One region of the Sinorhizobium sojae CCBAU 05684 genome, then DNA from elsewhere that is predicted to be linked to it. Evidence: predicted binding sites of a transcription regulator. Region 1 holds the regulator's gene; each other region holds the start of a gene.
What was found. The regulator LexA, encoded in region 1, represses DNA repair genes until DNA is damaged. The targets are predictions, from matches to a motif close to TGTTCNNNNTGTGTTCNG.
Positions count from the first base shown of each region.

Region 2: the regulator LexA is predicted to act here: its motif matches at 2,070-2,087, upstream of dnaE (DNA polymerase III subunit alpha).
Region 3: the regulator LexA is predicted to act here: its motif matches at 2,061-2,078, upstream of SJ05684_RS19800 (DUF763 domain-containing protein).

Region 1 covers NZ_CP023067.1:1,447,010-1,452,015, forward strand. The annotation lists tRNA gene SJ05684_RS07210 (tRNA-Asn) at 1-37, opposite strand, end outside; gene SJ05684_RS07215 (hypothetical protein) at 177-470, shown strand; gene SJ05684_RS07220 (YrbL family protein) at 484-1,251, opposite strand; tRNA gene SJ05684_RS07230 (tRNA-Cys) at 1,771-1,844, opposite strand; gene lexA (transcriptional repressor LexA) at 2,354-3,064, opposite strand; gene SJ05684_RS29970 (hypothetical protein) at 3,245-3,412, opposite strand; tRNA gene SJ05684_RS07245 (tRNA-Ala) at 3,629-3,704, opposite strand; tRNA gene SJ05684_RS07250 (tRNA-Ser) at 3,791-3,880, opposite strand; gene SJ05684_RS07255 (septal ring lytic transglycosylase RlpA family protein) at 4,169-5,006, shown strand, end outside.
Region 2 covers NZ_CP023067.1:937,431-942,436, forward strand. The annotation lists gene SJ05684_RS04515 (lipoprotein-releasing ABC transporter permease subunit) at 1-762, shown strand, start outside; gene SJ05684_RS04520 (ABC transporter ATP-binding protein) at 780-1,466, shown strand; partial or broken gene SJ05684_RS04525 (hypothetical protein) at 1,502-1,815, opposite strand; gene dnaE (DNA polymerase III subunit alpha) at 2,326-5,006, shown strand, end outside.
Region 3 covers NZ_CP023068.1:454,428-459,433, reverse strand. The annotation lists gene SJ05684_RS19810 (DUF3175 domain-containing protein) at 1-246, opposite strand, end outside; gene SJ05684_RS19805 (hypothetical protein) at 271-486, opposite strand; gene SJ05684_RS19800 (DUF763 domain-containing protein) at 668-1,978, opposite strand; gene SJ05684_RS19795 (DNA-3-methyladenine glycosylase) at 2,167-2,715, shown strand; gene SJ05684_RS19790 (YbhB/YbcL family Raf kinase inhibitor-like protein) at 2,750-3,211, opposite strand; gene SJ05684_RS19785 (cation-transporting P-type ATPase) at 3,463-5,006, shown strand, end outside.

The DNA of each region.
Region 1 (5,006 bases):
TTAACAGTCGAGTGCTCTACCGCTGAGCTACCAGGGATCATCTGCGCCGCAGAAGTGAGGCTGCTAATACAAATGCTTTTTCGATTTGCCAAGCGATTTTTCAAAAAAAATCGAGAGCGCCGCTTGCTCGGCTGTGGAGAAAGCACCAATTCTGGGAAAGTCGCAGGAAGGAAGCAATGGCGCAGGGCGAGAAAAAAAGGCATTTCGGTATCGATCCGAAAACACGGGAGATGATCCTGGGAAAATGGCGCATCGGCCTGCCCGACTCGCCGGCCCTGCGGGTGACGGTGGGGCTGCTGCTCATCGCCGGCGGTATTCTCGGCTTTCTGCCGATTCTTGGCTTCTGGATGGTCCCGCTGGGGATGCTCGTGCTGTCGCACGACATACCGGTGGTGCGTCGCGCACGCCGGAGGCTCGCCGTGTGGTGGGCCCGCTGGCGCGGCAATGCCGAGAAATCATCCGGGGAGTAGAATGCGACTTGGGCTAGCTCGCCTGTGAAGAAACGTCGAGTGCGTCCGGAACGACCTCGAGTGGGTGGCGACTGCGCTTCGGCCGCAGATACGGCTTTAGTACCGCGTGGACGTGTCCCTCGTTTGGTAGCGCCGCTGGATCGTTCAATACTCTGGCGAGATTTAAGAACAGCTTCCCACGCATTTGCCGCAGTCGGAAGTCGTTGGCCCTGCTGCTGAGAGCGAAAATGCGCAACGGGCTTTTTTCACCGGTCCCGTCGATGCACAGCAGTTCCTCAAAACCGCGGCGATCCGTCACGACGAAGTTGCCGGCATTGCAATCCATCAGCACGATGTGAAGCCTGCGAAAGCGATCGAAAAGCTCTTCGATCATCGCCAGGTGCCTTGCCGTCAACCGCCCCGCCAGCGCCAGGTCGCGCAAGGTCGGGGCCAACTGTCCGTCTGCCATAGTGATCTTCTCGACCACGAGACCGAGACCGTGTTCGGTCTGAACGAAGCCCAGCACTCCGGGGATGGGGAGATCGGCTGTATCGGCCAGGGTGAACTTTCGGGCCTGTTCAATGAACTCGTCGACCTCGCGTCGAAAAGTGCGGTAGGCGCCGAACCGCTTGAACCGATCGAAGAAGCGGAGCATCCGCGTCGATTGGCGCTCGCCGCCCTTGCCCCTGGTTCTGAGAACCTTGATCAGAATGTTCGGGTATAGGTCGTGCTCGAAAACACACCGCTGGTGCCCGACTGCGCATTGGTGCCAGTCGGAAAGGGAGATCTTGCCGTCGAACATTTCCTCCCCCTCGGAATGCGACCGTTTTGTAACGAAATAGTGTCAGTGGAGGAAAATCAAGGAAAATCCAACCTTGTGGGTGAATTTATTGAGAACGTGACTGTATGGTTGTGTTCGACCAAGCGCCCGGTGAGGAGCCACTCGGGCACGAGAGGCTGCCGGTGCGTCAGATGATTTCAGCTGACCGCAAAATGCTCTAACGGCTGGCGGTTGTTTCGGAAGCGGATGCTCCCTCGAAACAGATAGAAGCCGTTTTCGCCGGAGCAGTCGCTGGTCCGGCCAAAACGGAATCGACGTTCCGCTACAGCGCCGCGCGTCTTTTCAGACGCGCAAAGGTCGCTGGAACTCTTTGAATCTGCGCATCGAGCTTTCCGAGGATCGGCTCCGATTTTCGGGGCGCTAGGCAAGTGGTCGTCGCCGCAAAGCATACACTCTGTAGGAGGACGCTCTCAGTCCACTTGTGAAAACATGGCGGCGCTCATCGGCGCCATCAAATCACGATCATCAGGGGGGAATTGTTGGAGGCCTCGCCCGGAATTGAACCGGGGTACAAGGATTTGCAGTCCTCTGCGTCACCACTCCGCCACGAGGCCTCACCGACAAGAAATATCAAGTCGTGGCCAGCGTTTAGAATCATTCGAGATGAACCGCAAGAGGCAATTTCCGAAAAACGCACCCCTCGTCTCGGCGCATTCTTGAAGGACGTTGGCGAAGCCGCCGGATTGCCGATGAATAGGTGATGCCCCACCAAAACGCGGCAAAAACAGTGAGACGGCGGCGCGAACGGGCTGTAGCATTTTGAATTGCTGCATGCATTTGTCCTTAAATCGAGATCGATTTCAAGGCGACATGCAGTACCCGGCAGTTTCCCACATCAGGGCAGCGATCGAAATCCGGACAGGGTCGGCAGCAAAGAGCGGAATGCCCCCGAACCCGCCGGTATCGCTCTGTTAATTTGCGCCGATTGTGCGAACCAAAATTCGTCCGACCGCAAAATTATCTCCGGCGCTGTGCGTCCCTCAGGACGCACAAAGGACACTGTTAGCTCTTTGAATCTGCGCTCGTGCTTTCCGAAAAGCGGGGCCGATCTCGGGGCGATGCGCTAGTGGTACCGTCGTATCAGCCCGACGAGTTTACCCTGGATTTTCACCCGGTCCGGTCCGAATATCCGGGTCTCGTAGGCCGGGTTCGCCGCTTCGAGCGCAATCGACGCACCTTTCCGGCGGAAGCGCTTCAATGTCGCTTCCTCATCGTCGATCAGCGCCACGACGATATCGCCCGGGCTGGCCGTGCTCGCGTTGCGGATGATCACGGTGTCGCCATCGAGGATGCCGGCCTCGATCATCGAGTCGCCCTTGATCTCCAAGGCGTAATGTTCGCCGCTGCCGATCATGTCGATCGGTACGGAAACCTCGTGCGTATTGTTCTGAATCGCTGAAATCGGAACGCCGGCGGCGATCCGCCCCATGACGGGAACCGCAATCGATGCCGTTTCGGCCGGCGGCGGCTCGGCCTTGGGCGCGGCAGGCGTCTTGCCCAGACTGCCCTCGATGACGCTTGGCGAAAAGCCGCGCCTTGGCTGCGCCGGAGCCGTATAAGCTTCCGGCAACTTGATAACTTCAAGCGCGCGGGCCCGATTGGGCAGCCGGCGAATGAAGCCGCGCTCCTCGAGCGCGGTGATCAATCGGTGGATGCCCGACTTCGATGCAAGATCGAGCGCGTCTTTCATTTCATCGAAGGACGGCGGGACTCCCGATTCCTTCATTCGTTCATGAATGAAGAGAAGCAATTCCTGTTGCTTGCGGGTCAGCATGGCGCGTCACTCCAGAATCGCGAAACAAATCAAGAACAGACACTATCCGTTCCATTTGTGTTCCGCAAGTGCCTAAAATTCCGTGAACTTTGCCAGGCTGAATATTTGGCCGACATCGCTGTGCCGGCGCCGATGAGCCATTGGGCTGTCCGGCGACGACGGCGTTCAAGTGGCGCCCGATCAATAGGCGAGACGCAGACCTCCGGGGCTGAGCACGTCGAAGTCAGGCTCAGGGTAGGGGCCGTGCCATTGCGTGTAGGTCGTATTGCCCGTAGCGCCGGTCGTGGCGCATCCCGAAAGTGCCAGGAGCGCCAATGCTGCAACCGCCATCAGAGTTTTAGAGGGCATGTTTTTCTCCACTCGCGGGAGTTGCCGAGATGCGAAACTGCAGACCTTAACTGTCCCTCAATTCGCTGGCGATGGCAAGGGAGCGTCGATGGCCGAAATCCTCATTTAGCCATCCTGGTAAACGACTTGGGGCGATGCGCCTCGGCGTAAACACCTGTTGCGTGAGCGGCCTGATCAGGGCCGTTGCGCTTCTGCGCGGCGGACAAAAGGGAAGAATGGTGGAGTCGAAGGGAGTCGAACCCTCGACCTCCGCAGTGCGATTGCGGCGCTCTCCCAACTGAGCTACGACCCCACGGGCCCAAACTATATAGAAGAATTCGACAGCCCGCGCCAGTCCGTTCGACTGCGTCGGCGGGCTCTGGTTCGGACGGGTTCAGGTGGCGGATGGGGTGGGATTCGAACCCACGGTAGGCTCTCACCTACGCCGGTTTTCAAGACCGGTGCCTTAAACCGCTCGGCCACCCATCCGGGCAGCGCGTTATTGCGCGAAGTGCGGTTCGTTGCAAGATTTAAGCGAGGCGTCCGCACGAATTATTTCTTGGACCTCTGCTGCTCGGCACCCACATTCCACCGGCCTCGCGTTCACCATTCGTAAACCATAACGAGCAAAATCCGGCGCGATCTCACCTAGAATTCGTATTTTTGCCTTGATGTTGTCATCATTGCTCGATTGTCCCTTTTCGGGACGCCGAAAGATCCGCGGGGGTGACATGCGGACCGTTCTGCCACGAATTTGCGAATGACCTTGTGGGACAGATGATATCTCATAGAAATGCGGCCTGCCTTGCGAGGGGATTGCGCCTCGCTGCAATTCCACTGCTTTGCGCTACGCTGGCGGCCTGCGGCTCCACGTCCAGCGTCAAGAAGAGCAAGTCGAGGAGCAAGGAATATTTCGCCGAATCCGTCTATGGCGTCAAAGCGAGCCCACGGGTCGCGACCGGGCGCAATATGCCGAAGGGCGGCGGGCGCTTCCAGGTCGGCAAGGCCTACCAGGTCAAGGGCAAGTGGTATAAGCCGAAGGAGGAGCCGGGTTACAACAAGACCGGCATGGCTTCCTGGTACGGCTCGGCCTTTCATGGCCGGTTGACCGCGAATGGCGAGGTCTACGACAAGTATCACCTTTCCGCGGCGCACCCGACCTTCCCTTTGCCGAGCTATGCTCGCGTCACCAATCTGGAGAACGGTACATCGGTCATCGTGCGTGTGAACGATCGCGGGCCCTATGAATATGGCCGGATCATCGATGTTTCCTCCAAGACCGCCGACCTGCTCGATATCAAGCGCAAGGGAAGCGCCAAGGTGCGCGTGCAATATGTCGGCCGGGCTCCGCTCGAGGGCAACGACATGCCCTATCTCATGGCGTCCTACGTCACCAAGGGCGATCGCAGTCCGGGCGTTGCGCCGGAAGGGCAGATCGCCACGGGGGTCATGGTGGCTTCGAACGAGCCGCTGCGCGACCAGGCGCGGGACCTTGGCACCCTGACGATTCCGGCGAAACCGACGCTTGGCGAAACGACGCCGATGAACGCGCTCGCGGCACCGGCTGCGGCTTCCCCGGCTTCAGCCGCGCTCGCCGAGTTCATGATTCTGCCGG
Region 2 (5,006 bases), 510 kb from region 1:
GGTGGCACGGTCACGCTGACCTCACCGAACGGCGACGTGACTCCGCTCGGGATGAACCCGCGCATCAAGGCCTACACGATTTCGGCGATATTCGAGGTCGGCATGTCGGAATATGATGCGACCATCATCTTCATGCCGCTCGAGGAGGCGCAGCTCTATTTCAATGCGGACGGGCTCGTTCAATCGATCGAGCTCTTCGTCGAACATCCCGATTCCGTCGACGATCTGCGCCAGCCGCTCGAGGAGGCCGCCGGCCGGCAGGTCTTCATCACAGACTGGCGGGATCGCAACAAGACATTCTTCTCCGCGCTCTCGGTCGAACGCAACGTGATGTTCATGATCCTGACGCTGATCGTCCTGGTGGCGGCTCTCAACATCGTCTCGGGCCTGATCATGCTGGTCAAGGACAAGGGCAGCGACATCGCCATCCTGCGCACCATGGGCGCGACTTCGGGCGCCGTGATGCGGATATTCTTCATGACAGGTGCCGCGATCGGCGTGGCGGGGACGGTGGCCGGCGTCGCGCTCGGGGTAATCGTCTGCCTGAACATCGAATCGATCCGCCAGTTCTTCTCGTGGCTGTCCGGGGCGACACTCTTCGATCCGGAGCTCTATTTCCTGAGCCAGTTGCCGGCGGACATGAATGTCGACGAGACCATCGCGGTTATCGTCATGGCGCTGGCGCTCTCCTTCCTCGCGACGATCTTTCCGGCCTGGCGCGCCTCGCGCCTCGATCCGGTGCAGGCCTTGCGGTACGAATAACAAGGACAAGAAGCGGAATGAATGCGCGCGTGGCACTGCAGCTCTCGGCCGTCGAGCGGCACTATGGCGAGGGCGACACCTTCCTGCCGATCCTCAAGGGCGTCGACCTGACGTTGCGGCGCGGCGAGACCGTGGCGCTGGTGGCGCCGTCCGGCACGGGGAAGTCGACGCTGCTGCACGTCGCGGGGCTTCTCGAACATCCGGACGGGGGCGATGTCATCGTGAATGGCATGGCCTGCAACGGCCTTAGCGACGACCGGCGCACCGCGATCCGCCGCAACGAGATCGGCTTCGTCTACCAGTTCCACCATCTCCTGCCGGAATTCTCGGCGCTGGAGAACATCATGATGCCGCAGTTGATCGCCGGCCTTGCGAAGGCGGAGGCGGCGGAGCGCGCAAGTGCGTTATTGGACTATATGCGCATTGGCCATCGCGCTTCCCACCGCCCGACCGAGCTTTCCGGCGGCGAGCAGCAGCGCGTCGCGATCGCTCGCGCGGTCGCCAATGCGCCGCTCATTCTGCTGGCCGACGAGCCGACCGGTAATCTCGATCCCGAGACGGCGGGCTATGTGTTCGAGGCGTTGGAAGCGCTGGCTCGACAGTCCGGCCTTGCGTCGCTGATCGCCACGCATAATCACGAACTTGCCTCGCTCATGGACCGCCGCGTGACGATCGAGGACGGCAAGATAGTCGAACTGGAATAACGGCTGGGCCGCATGCTAGGCGCTCCAGTCGCGAGTCAGGGTACGATGAGCCCGCCGCGACAGTCGAGTTCATAGGCCACTTCACCATCGACGAATATCGTCTCGTGCCCGGAGAAGTGGTCGGTCTCGCCGTCGCCGCGGTCGATCGGCTCGCCGTCGTGCCAAACGGTCTCCTGTCCGGCAAAGTCTGTTCCGCCGAAATAGCTGTAGAGATAGCGCCAGCTGCCGCGTTCGTGAGCCAAATCGTGGGAGCCGGGCGGCAACCCGCAAGCCTCGTACCGTCGCCGACATAGCAACACGCTTTCGCTTCGACGATGAAGTCCGTCAGTTCTCTGGTCATGATGAGCATCCCTCGATCCGCGCCGAGAATGGCGAAAGCAACCGTTCTTGCAAAGAACGAAAAGAGAAGCATGCGGGTTGCTGGCGAAGGGCTGGTTCGCTTCCGGATGTGGTTCGTCCTCGTGTGTCGTTCGAACGGCTTCGCTGTGAAGGTCCCCGCTGGGGCTCGGGGCCGCGGATGACTTGCACGCCGTCCGGTTGCGTTAACCATAGCCGATGAATAGCGGGCGTTTCATTCGCCCTTGCTTGACTATCGAACAAAAATGGAACAAAAGTAGAACAATAGCGGAAAGGAGCCATGTTATGACAGATTTCGTTCGTGATCTTGCTGCCTTCGCATCGATGACGCTCTTCATCGTGAGCGTTTCGGTGATCGCACTGGGCATGTGATTCCCTTCTTCCCCGGAATGCATCCCACCGGACTCGCCGGCTGAAAAATTCCCCGTCCCGGCTGCAAGACTGGACAGTCGGGACCGGAAACGGGATATGCTCCGCACCGGACAGGAATCGGAGTGCGACGATGGCAAATGGCGAAGGCACTGGGCAGGACATCACGGGTGCAGAGAATCCGCAATTCGTCCATCTGCGTGTGCACTCCGCCTATTCGCTGCTCGAGGGCGCGCTGCCGCTCAAGAAGATTCTTGGCAAGGCGGTTGCCGATGACCAGCCGGCGATCGGCATAGCCGACACCAACAACCTGTTCGCGGCGCTGGAATTCTCCCAGAAAGCGGCAGACGACGGATTGCAGCCGATCATCGGTTGTCAGCTCTCCATCGATATGGAGGACGAGGATGGCGAGCGGCGGGGGCACGCACAGCAGTTAGCGAAGCTGCCCGCAATCGTCCTCATCGCCGCGACCGAGGCCGGTTATGCGCGACTCGTCCACCTCGTCAGCCGCGCCTATCTCGACGGCGAAGGACACCAGGCGGCGCGGATCACGCGTTCATGGCTTGCTGATGGTGGAACGGAAGGGCTGATCGCCTTGACGGGCGCTGCCGGCGGCCCCGTCGACATCGCGCTCAAGGCCGGCTCGCAGCAGCTTGCCGAGTCGCGGCTCAAGGTGCTCTTCGCGCTTTTCGGCGATCGCCTCTATGTCGAACTGCAACGGCAAGGCAATTACGACCGGCGTCACGAGAGCCGCATGGTGGAGCTTGCCTATCGCAACGACGTTCCGCTCGTTGCGACCAACGAGGCCTTCTTTCCTTCGCCCGCTGACTATGACGCCCATGATGCCCTGATGGCCGTTGCCCATAATGCCGTCGTCTCGGACGACAGCCGGTTCCGACTGACGCCGGACCACTATCTGAAAAGCCGCAAGGAAATGGCGGCGCTTTTTGCCGATCTGCCGGAGGCGCTGGAGCATACGGTCGAGATCGCGCGCCGCTGCTCTTTCATGCTCAATACGTGCAAACCGATCCTGCCGCGCTTTACCGGCGGCTCGGACGATCCGGAGGAAGCCGAGCGCGCGGAAGCGGCGGAGCTGCGCCGGCAGGCGGAGGAGGGGCTAGATCTCCGCCTGGCCAAGCTCGGCATGGCGCCCGGCTACAAGGAAGAGGATTACCGCGAGCGGCTGGGCTTCGAGCTCAGCGTCATCGAGCGCATGAAGTTCCCGGGCTACTTCCTGATCGTTGCGGACTTTATCAAATGGGCCAAGGAGCATGACATTCCGGTCGGTCCCGGCCGTGGCTCGGGCGCCGGCTCGCTGGTCGCCTATGCGCTGACGATCACCGATGTCGATCCGATGCGCTTTTCGTTGCTGTTCGAGCGCTTCCTCAATCCCGAGCGCGTATCGATGCCGGACTTCGACATCGACTTCTGCCAGGACCGGCGCGAGGAGGTCATCCGCTACGTCCAGCGCAAATACGGACGCGAGCAGGTGGCGCAGATCATCACCTTCGGTTCGTTGCAGGCGCGCGCGGCGCTGCGTGACGTCGGCCGGGTGCTGGAAATGCCTTACGGGCAGGTCGACAAGATCTGCAAACTTGTGCCGAACAACCCGGCCAACCCGACCCCGCTGTCGAAAGCGATCGAGGAGGAGCCGCGCCTGCAGGAGGAGGCGGAGAAGGAGCCTGTCGTCGCCCGCCTGCTCGACATCGCGCAGAAGATCGAGGGTCTCTATCGTCACGCCTCGACCCATGCGGCCGGTATCGTTATCGGCGATCGGCCGCTGTCGCAGCTCGTGCCGATGTATCGCGATCCGCGTTCGGATATGCCGGTAACACAGTTCAACATGAAGTGGGTGGAGCAGGCCGGTCTCGTCAAATTCGACTTTCTCGGCCTGAAGACGCTGACGGTGCTGAAGACTGCCGTCGACTTCGTCGCCAAGCGTGGCATCGAGGTTGATCTTGCCAGCATCCCGCTCGACGATCCGAAGACCTACGAAATTCTCTCCCGCGGCGAAACGGTCGGCGTGTTCCAGGTGGAAAGTGCCGGTATGCGCAAGGCGCTGATCGGCATGCGCCCGGACTGTATCGAGGACATCATCGCACTCGTCGCGCTCTACCGCCCGGGACCGATGGAGAACATCCCGGTCTACAACGCCCGCAAGCATGGCGAGGAAGAGATTGAATCCATTCACCCGAAGATCGATTACCTGCTCAAGGAAACCCAGGGCGTTATCGTCTATCAGGAGCAGGTGATGCAGATCGCTCAGGTGCTCTCGGGCTATTCGCTCGGCGAAGCGGACCTGCTGCGCCGCGCCATGGGCAAGAAGATCAAGGAGGAGATGGACAAGCAGCGCGCCCGCTTTGTCGACGGCGCGGTTCAGAACGGCGTCTCCAAGCCACAGGCGAACCTGATCTTCGACCTGCTCGCGAAATTCGCGAATTACGGCTTCAACAAGTCTCACGCGGCCGCCTATGCCATCGTCTCATACCAGACCGCCTTTATGAAGGCGCACTATCCGGTCGAGTTCCTGGCGGCCTCCATGACGCTCGACATGTCGAATACGGAGAAGATCAACGACTTTCGCCAGGACGCCAAGCGCCTCGGCATCGAGGTGATCGCGCCCTCGGTGCAGACGTCGTTCCGTTACTTCGAGACCGGCGACAACCGCATCTATTATTCGCTCGCGGCGATCAAGGGCGTGGGCGAGTCGGCCGTCGACCATATCGTCGAGGTTCGTGGTGACCGATCCTTCGCGAGCCTTGAGGACTTCTGCCTCCGGATCGATCCGAAGCTTTTGAACCGGCGCGTCTTCGA
Region 3 (5,006 bases), on a different replicon from region 1:
CCTTTCGAGAATATGACGCCGATCGCTGCTCAGCCCGGCACCCGCCCTGTTGATGTAGAAAGTCAACATGGACATGGCCGAGCAAAAGGGGCTTGCTTTGCGGCGATCACTCGCCTCCGCCGACCGCTTCAACGAATGCGCGATTTCTCGCGGATCGTCGAGGGTGAAGACCCCCGGCTCGAGGTCCAAGGCATCGCTCTGGACATTCTGCGACCATTTGGCTTTCGTCTCTGGCTGCTTGCCCATGGCCGTTTACCTGCGGCGGTGTCGTCAGCGCAACCACACCGGCACGTCGGAAGCGCCCCGGATGTCCGGCGCCCGGTGCTTCCAGCCAAGCTCTTCCCAAGCGAAATGCTGCGCGGCAGTCTGCGCCTTTTCCTTCGTCGAATAGACCTCCGGCAGGAGGTATTCCCTGTTGCCATAGGTCAATAGCGCCCGGCCGCTCCGAACATCGAAATGAAGCTGCAGGCACTCTTGCGTTTGCATGAAAGCCTCCCTGACCGATCTCGAGCTGGAGCAGAAATTATGCGCGGTTTTCCCACACTTTAGAACCGTCCACGTACTTATTTTTGAGTAGAGACCTTCACCCAAGAAAACGGCGACCGTGCGAGGAAGTTCCGGAAGGCAGGATGTCCCCCGGGCTGTCGCGAACCGAGGGGCGGCGCGATCAGCCCGGATATTTGCGCCTGTCAGAACCAGTCCCGGGCGCGACCTCGGACCCGGCACATTCGGCCGGCCGCCCCTTGCGGCTTTCCTCCCAGCCGAAGACGCTTCGCCCGCCGAAGCGCGGCGAGTCCCTGAACTCTCCCGCGACGATCTCCTTGAGGTCCGGCCCGGTGGCATAGCGCTCCAGCCGGCGCGACTGGTCGTCGAGCCGCTTCAAGGCCGCAAGCTCCTCATCCCCCCCGAGCCGGCCCTTCGTTATCGCCGACTTCATGACATTGATGGTTTCGTCATAGACCTTGAGCGGCACCGGAAAGGGGTGCCGGTCCTTGCCTCCATGGGCAAGCGAAAATCGGGCGGGATCGGAAAACCGGCAGGGGGCACCATGGACCACCTCGGCGACCAGAGCGAGTGCCTTGATCGTGCGCGCGCCGACGCCCGGCACCATGAGCAGTTCCTCGAAGTCCTTTGGCCCGCGATCGGCGGCAGCGGCAAGATTGCCGTGCAGGCGCCGCAGATTGACGTCGCTTTCGCGCACGTCGTGATGAGCCGGCATGAAGAGATGCGGCAAGCTCGGCTGGGTCTCCGGTGCCGGTGCGGCCCCACCCGTCTCGATCTTCGCCACCTCGCGGATCAGCCCATCGGGACCGAGCGCATTGAGGAGAGAAAGCTGGCTCTGGCGCGAATCGGCAGCGCGCCGATCCGCAAGATTCACGATCTCGCCCTGCCCCCTCCCTTCGATTGCCGCATGCGGAGAATCCACGAAGCTCTCCAGCCCTTCCGAGAGCCAGTGATAGCGGCGTGCCTGGCGCCGGTCGCCGTTCATGCCTTGCTGGACGACGACCCACTTGGCGTCGTCGGTAACGATGAAGCCGTGCAGATAAAGATCGAACCCATCCTGCACGGCCGCACTGTCGACCTTCGCGACAAGACGGCTCGCATCGGCAAGCAAGAGGCCATCGAAACCGACACGATCTCCGATCGTCGAGAGTTCGGCCGGCGTCTTGCGGGAATGCTGGCCGCGGCCGCCGCAAACATGAATGCCGAGTTCACCGGCACGCGGCGTCAAGCCGCGTTTCAACGCGCCGATTACGCTTGTGGTAATTCCGGACGAATGCCAGTCCATGCCCATGACTGCGCCGAAGGACTGAAACCAGAACGGATGAGCAAGCCGCTTCAGGAACTCGTCGCGGCCATAATGGTGTACGATCGCCTCGGCAATCAGCACGCCAAGCCTCGTCATGCGGTCGCCGAGCCATTTGGGTACGCGCCCACCATGCAGCGGTAGATCCGCATTGCCTGCTCTCTGCGCCATCGCACAGATCCTTTCTGCCCTTGCTGCCCCGTCCACCAGGCAAGCATCGCCCACCGCGGATCCGCACATTACATGCTTCGGATGTTCATGGAAAGTTCTCACGGGCTGCACGAGAACCGGCGCTGCGACACTGGCGAGAAGTGCCGATACGCCTACATTAGGGGCGGCACAAGTCGAGGGGATATTCATTGCAGTGGGACGACAGCTTTTTTGCGCGTAGCGCCGTAGAGGTCGCAGCAGATCTGATCGGCGCGGAACTTACAGTGTCTGGCGTCGGTGGAATCATCGTCGAAACCGAGGCCTACCTGCCGGACGACGCAGCGTCGCACAGCTACGGCGGCATGACAGAGCGCAATCGCGCCATGTTCGGTCCGTCCGCACAGGCCTATGTCTATCTGTCCTACGGCCTTCATTGGTGCCTGAACTTCGTCTGCCTGCCCGCCAGCGCCGTGCTCATCCGGGCAATCGAACCGAAATGGGGCCTTGAGACGATGCGAGAGAGACGCGGCGTTTCCCGGGACCGGCTTCTGTGCTCGGGGCCGGGGCGCATCGGCCAAGCCCTGGCGATCAACATGGAACAGAACGGCCTTCCGCTCTGGCGGGAGCCATTTTGCCTGCGCCTTCCCGAAGCAAGACCAGAAATCTCCGCCGGCGCCCGCATCGGCATTTCGAAAGCCGTCGAGCAGCCCTGGCGCTTCGGTCTGGCAAACTCCAACTTCCTCAGCCGGAAGTTCTAAAGCGCCGAACCGGGGCTTCCGGAAGGCGCGTCCATCAGCGCTCGTAGGTACCGACGAGCGTGGCCTCGCCGATCATGTGCTTGCTTGCCCGTTTCCACGCCTCGGCGGCGCCGACCTCCTCCGGGATCGAAAGGTTGCCGACGTCGAGAGCCGCCAGCCTGAACTTATAATGGTGGACGCCGGTTCCGGGTGGCGGCTGGGGTCCGTCGTAACGCGCATTGCCGAAATCGTTCTTCATGAACTTTATGGCGTGTTCAGGCCCGGTATCGACGGACTGCTGAAGTTCGGTCCAATTGCCCGGGATGTTGATGATCGCGCAATGGCGGAAAACGCCGCTCACGGCATCCGGATCCTCGACGACCAAGGCGAAACTCTGCGTGCCCGCCGGCGTGCCCGTCCACTTCAAAGGCGGGAAGAGGTTCTCGTCGAAACGGGTGTACTTTCTGGGAATTGGCTGGCCATCAGCGAATGCGGGGCTGATCATACTGAAGGTCATCGCCTGCCTCCTTTCATGTGGCCACTTCGAAATGAGCGAACGATCGTTGCAATCCGTCAAACCTTCGGCGTGGAAGCGTTGATCCCGCTCAAAGACCGCTTACATCGCATCAGATAGGCTTGCCTGGCCGATGCTCAAGAGTGCCGGGCACCGCCGCGTCGGGGATAGGCGTGGCCCAAACAAATGAATGTCCGGCTAAACGGTATCTTTGAGTCAGCATCAACAATTGCATTTCCGAGGAGCCAGCAGGTATGCGCGATGCGGCGTCCACGACAGCGTCCCAGCCACCGGGCTCGACCGAAGAACCTGAGAATACCTCCGCCACGACCACCGGGGCAGCCACCACGCCCGCCCTCGCCTGGCACGCCATAACACCGGAAGCCGCCCTCGACGTGCTTAGCACGGGAGCGAACGGCCTTTCCGCGCGGGAAGCGAGCGAGCGGCTGGAGACCTACGGTCCCAACCGCCTGCCGGAAGGCCCACGCAGCGGCGCCTTGAAGCGCTTCCTGCTGCAATTCCATAATCTGCTCATCTACGTTCTGCTGGCCGCCGGGCTGATCGCTGCCGCCATCGGCCACGGCCCGGACTCGCTCGTCATCTTCGCCGTGGTGCTCATCAACGCGGTCATCGGCTTCGTTCAGGAAGGGCGCGCGGAGAAGGCGCTGGAGGCGATCCGGGCGATGATCGATCCGCAGGCTTCCGTCGTCCGCAACGGCCGTCGCACCACCATTAGGGCGGGCGAGGTGGTTCCGGGCGATATCGTTCTCCTCGAAGCCGGAGACCGGGTGCCGGCCGACCTCAGGCTCATTAAGGCGCGCAATCTGCGCATTGATGAGGCCATCCTCACCGGCGAATCCGTGCCCGTCGACAAATCGATCAGGCCCGTCGCCGGCGACGCGGCGCTGGGCGACCGGTTTTCCATGGCCTTCTCGGGCACTTTCGTTGCCGCCGGGCAGGGAACGGGTGTTACCGTTGCAACGGGCGCGGCGGCCGAACTCGGGCGGATCAGTTCCATGATCGGCGCGGTGGAGCGGATCGCCACGCCTCTCGTTCGGCAGATGGGCCAACTCGCGAGACAGATCACGATCGCCGTCCTCGGCGCTTCCGTCGTGGTCTTCACCTATGCCGTACTCTTCCGGTCCTATCGCCTGGAAGACGCCTTTATGACGGTCGTCGGCCTGGCCGTCGCGGCAATTCCGGAAGGCATGCCCGCGGTCATGACGATCACCCTTGCCGTCGGCGTTCAGCGCATGGCGCGCAGAAACGCCATCATCCGTCGCCTGCCCGCAGTCGAGACGCTGGGGTCCGTCTCCGTGATCTGCTCCGACAAGACCGGCACGCTCACGCGCAACGAAATGACGGTGAGCGCCGTCGTCACGGCCGAACGGGAGATAGAGGTGGAAGGAGCCGGCTACCGGCCGGAAGGCGGCTTTCGGACCAGCGGGGGCAAGGCGCTCGACCCGGCCGCCGACCCGGTGCTCGAAGAGCTGTCGCTGGCCGCGCTTCTCTGCAACGACGCGCATCTCGAGGAACGCCGCGAGGAGTGGACGGTTAATGGCGACCCAATGGAAGGTGCGCTCGTCACATTGGCGATGAAGGCCGGGCACGATGCCGCGGCAGCGCGGGCCGGCTTTGCCCGCCTCGACGAAATCCCCTTCGATTCCCGCCATCGATACATGGCGACGCTCAACGCCTGCAATGGCCGACCGCCCGTGGTCTACGTGAAGGGCGCGCCCGAAGGCATCCTCGCCATGTGCAGCCGCGTCGCAAGCTTCACGGGAGAGCAATCGCTGGA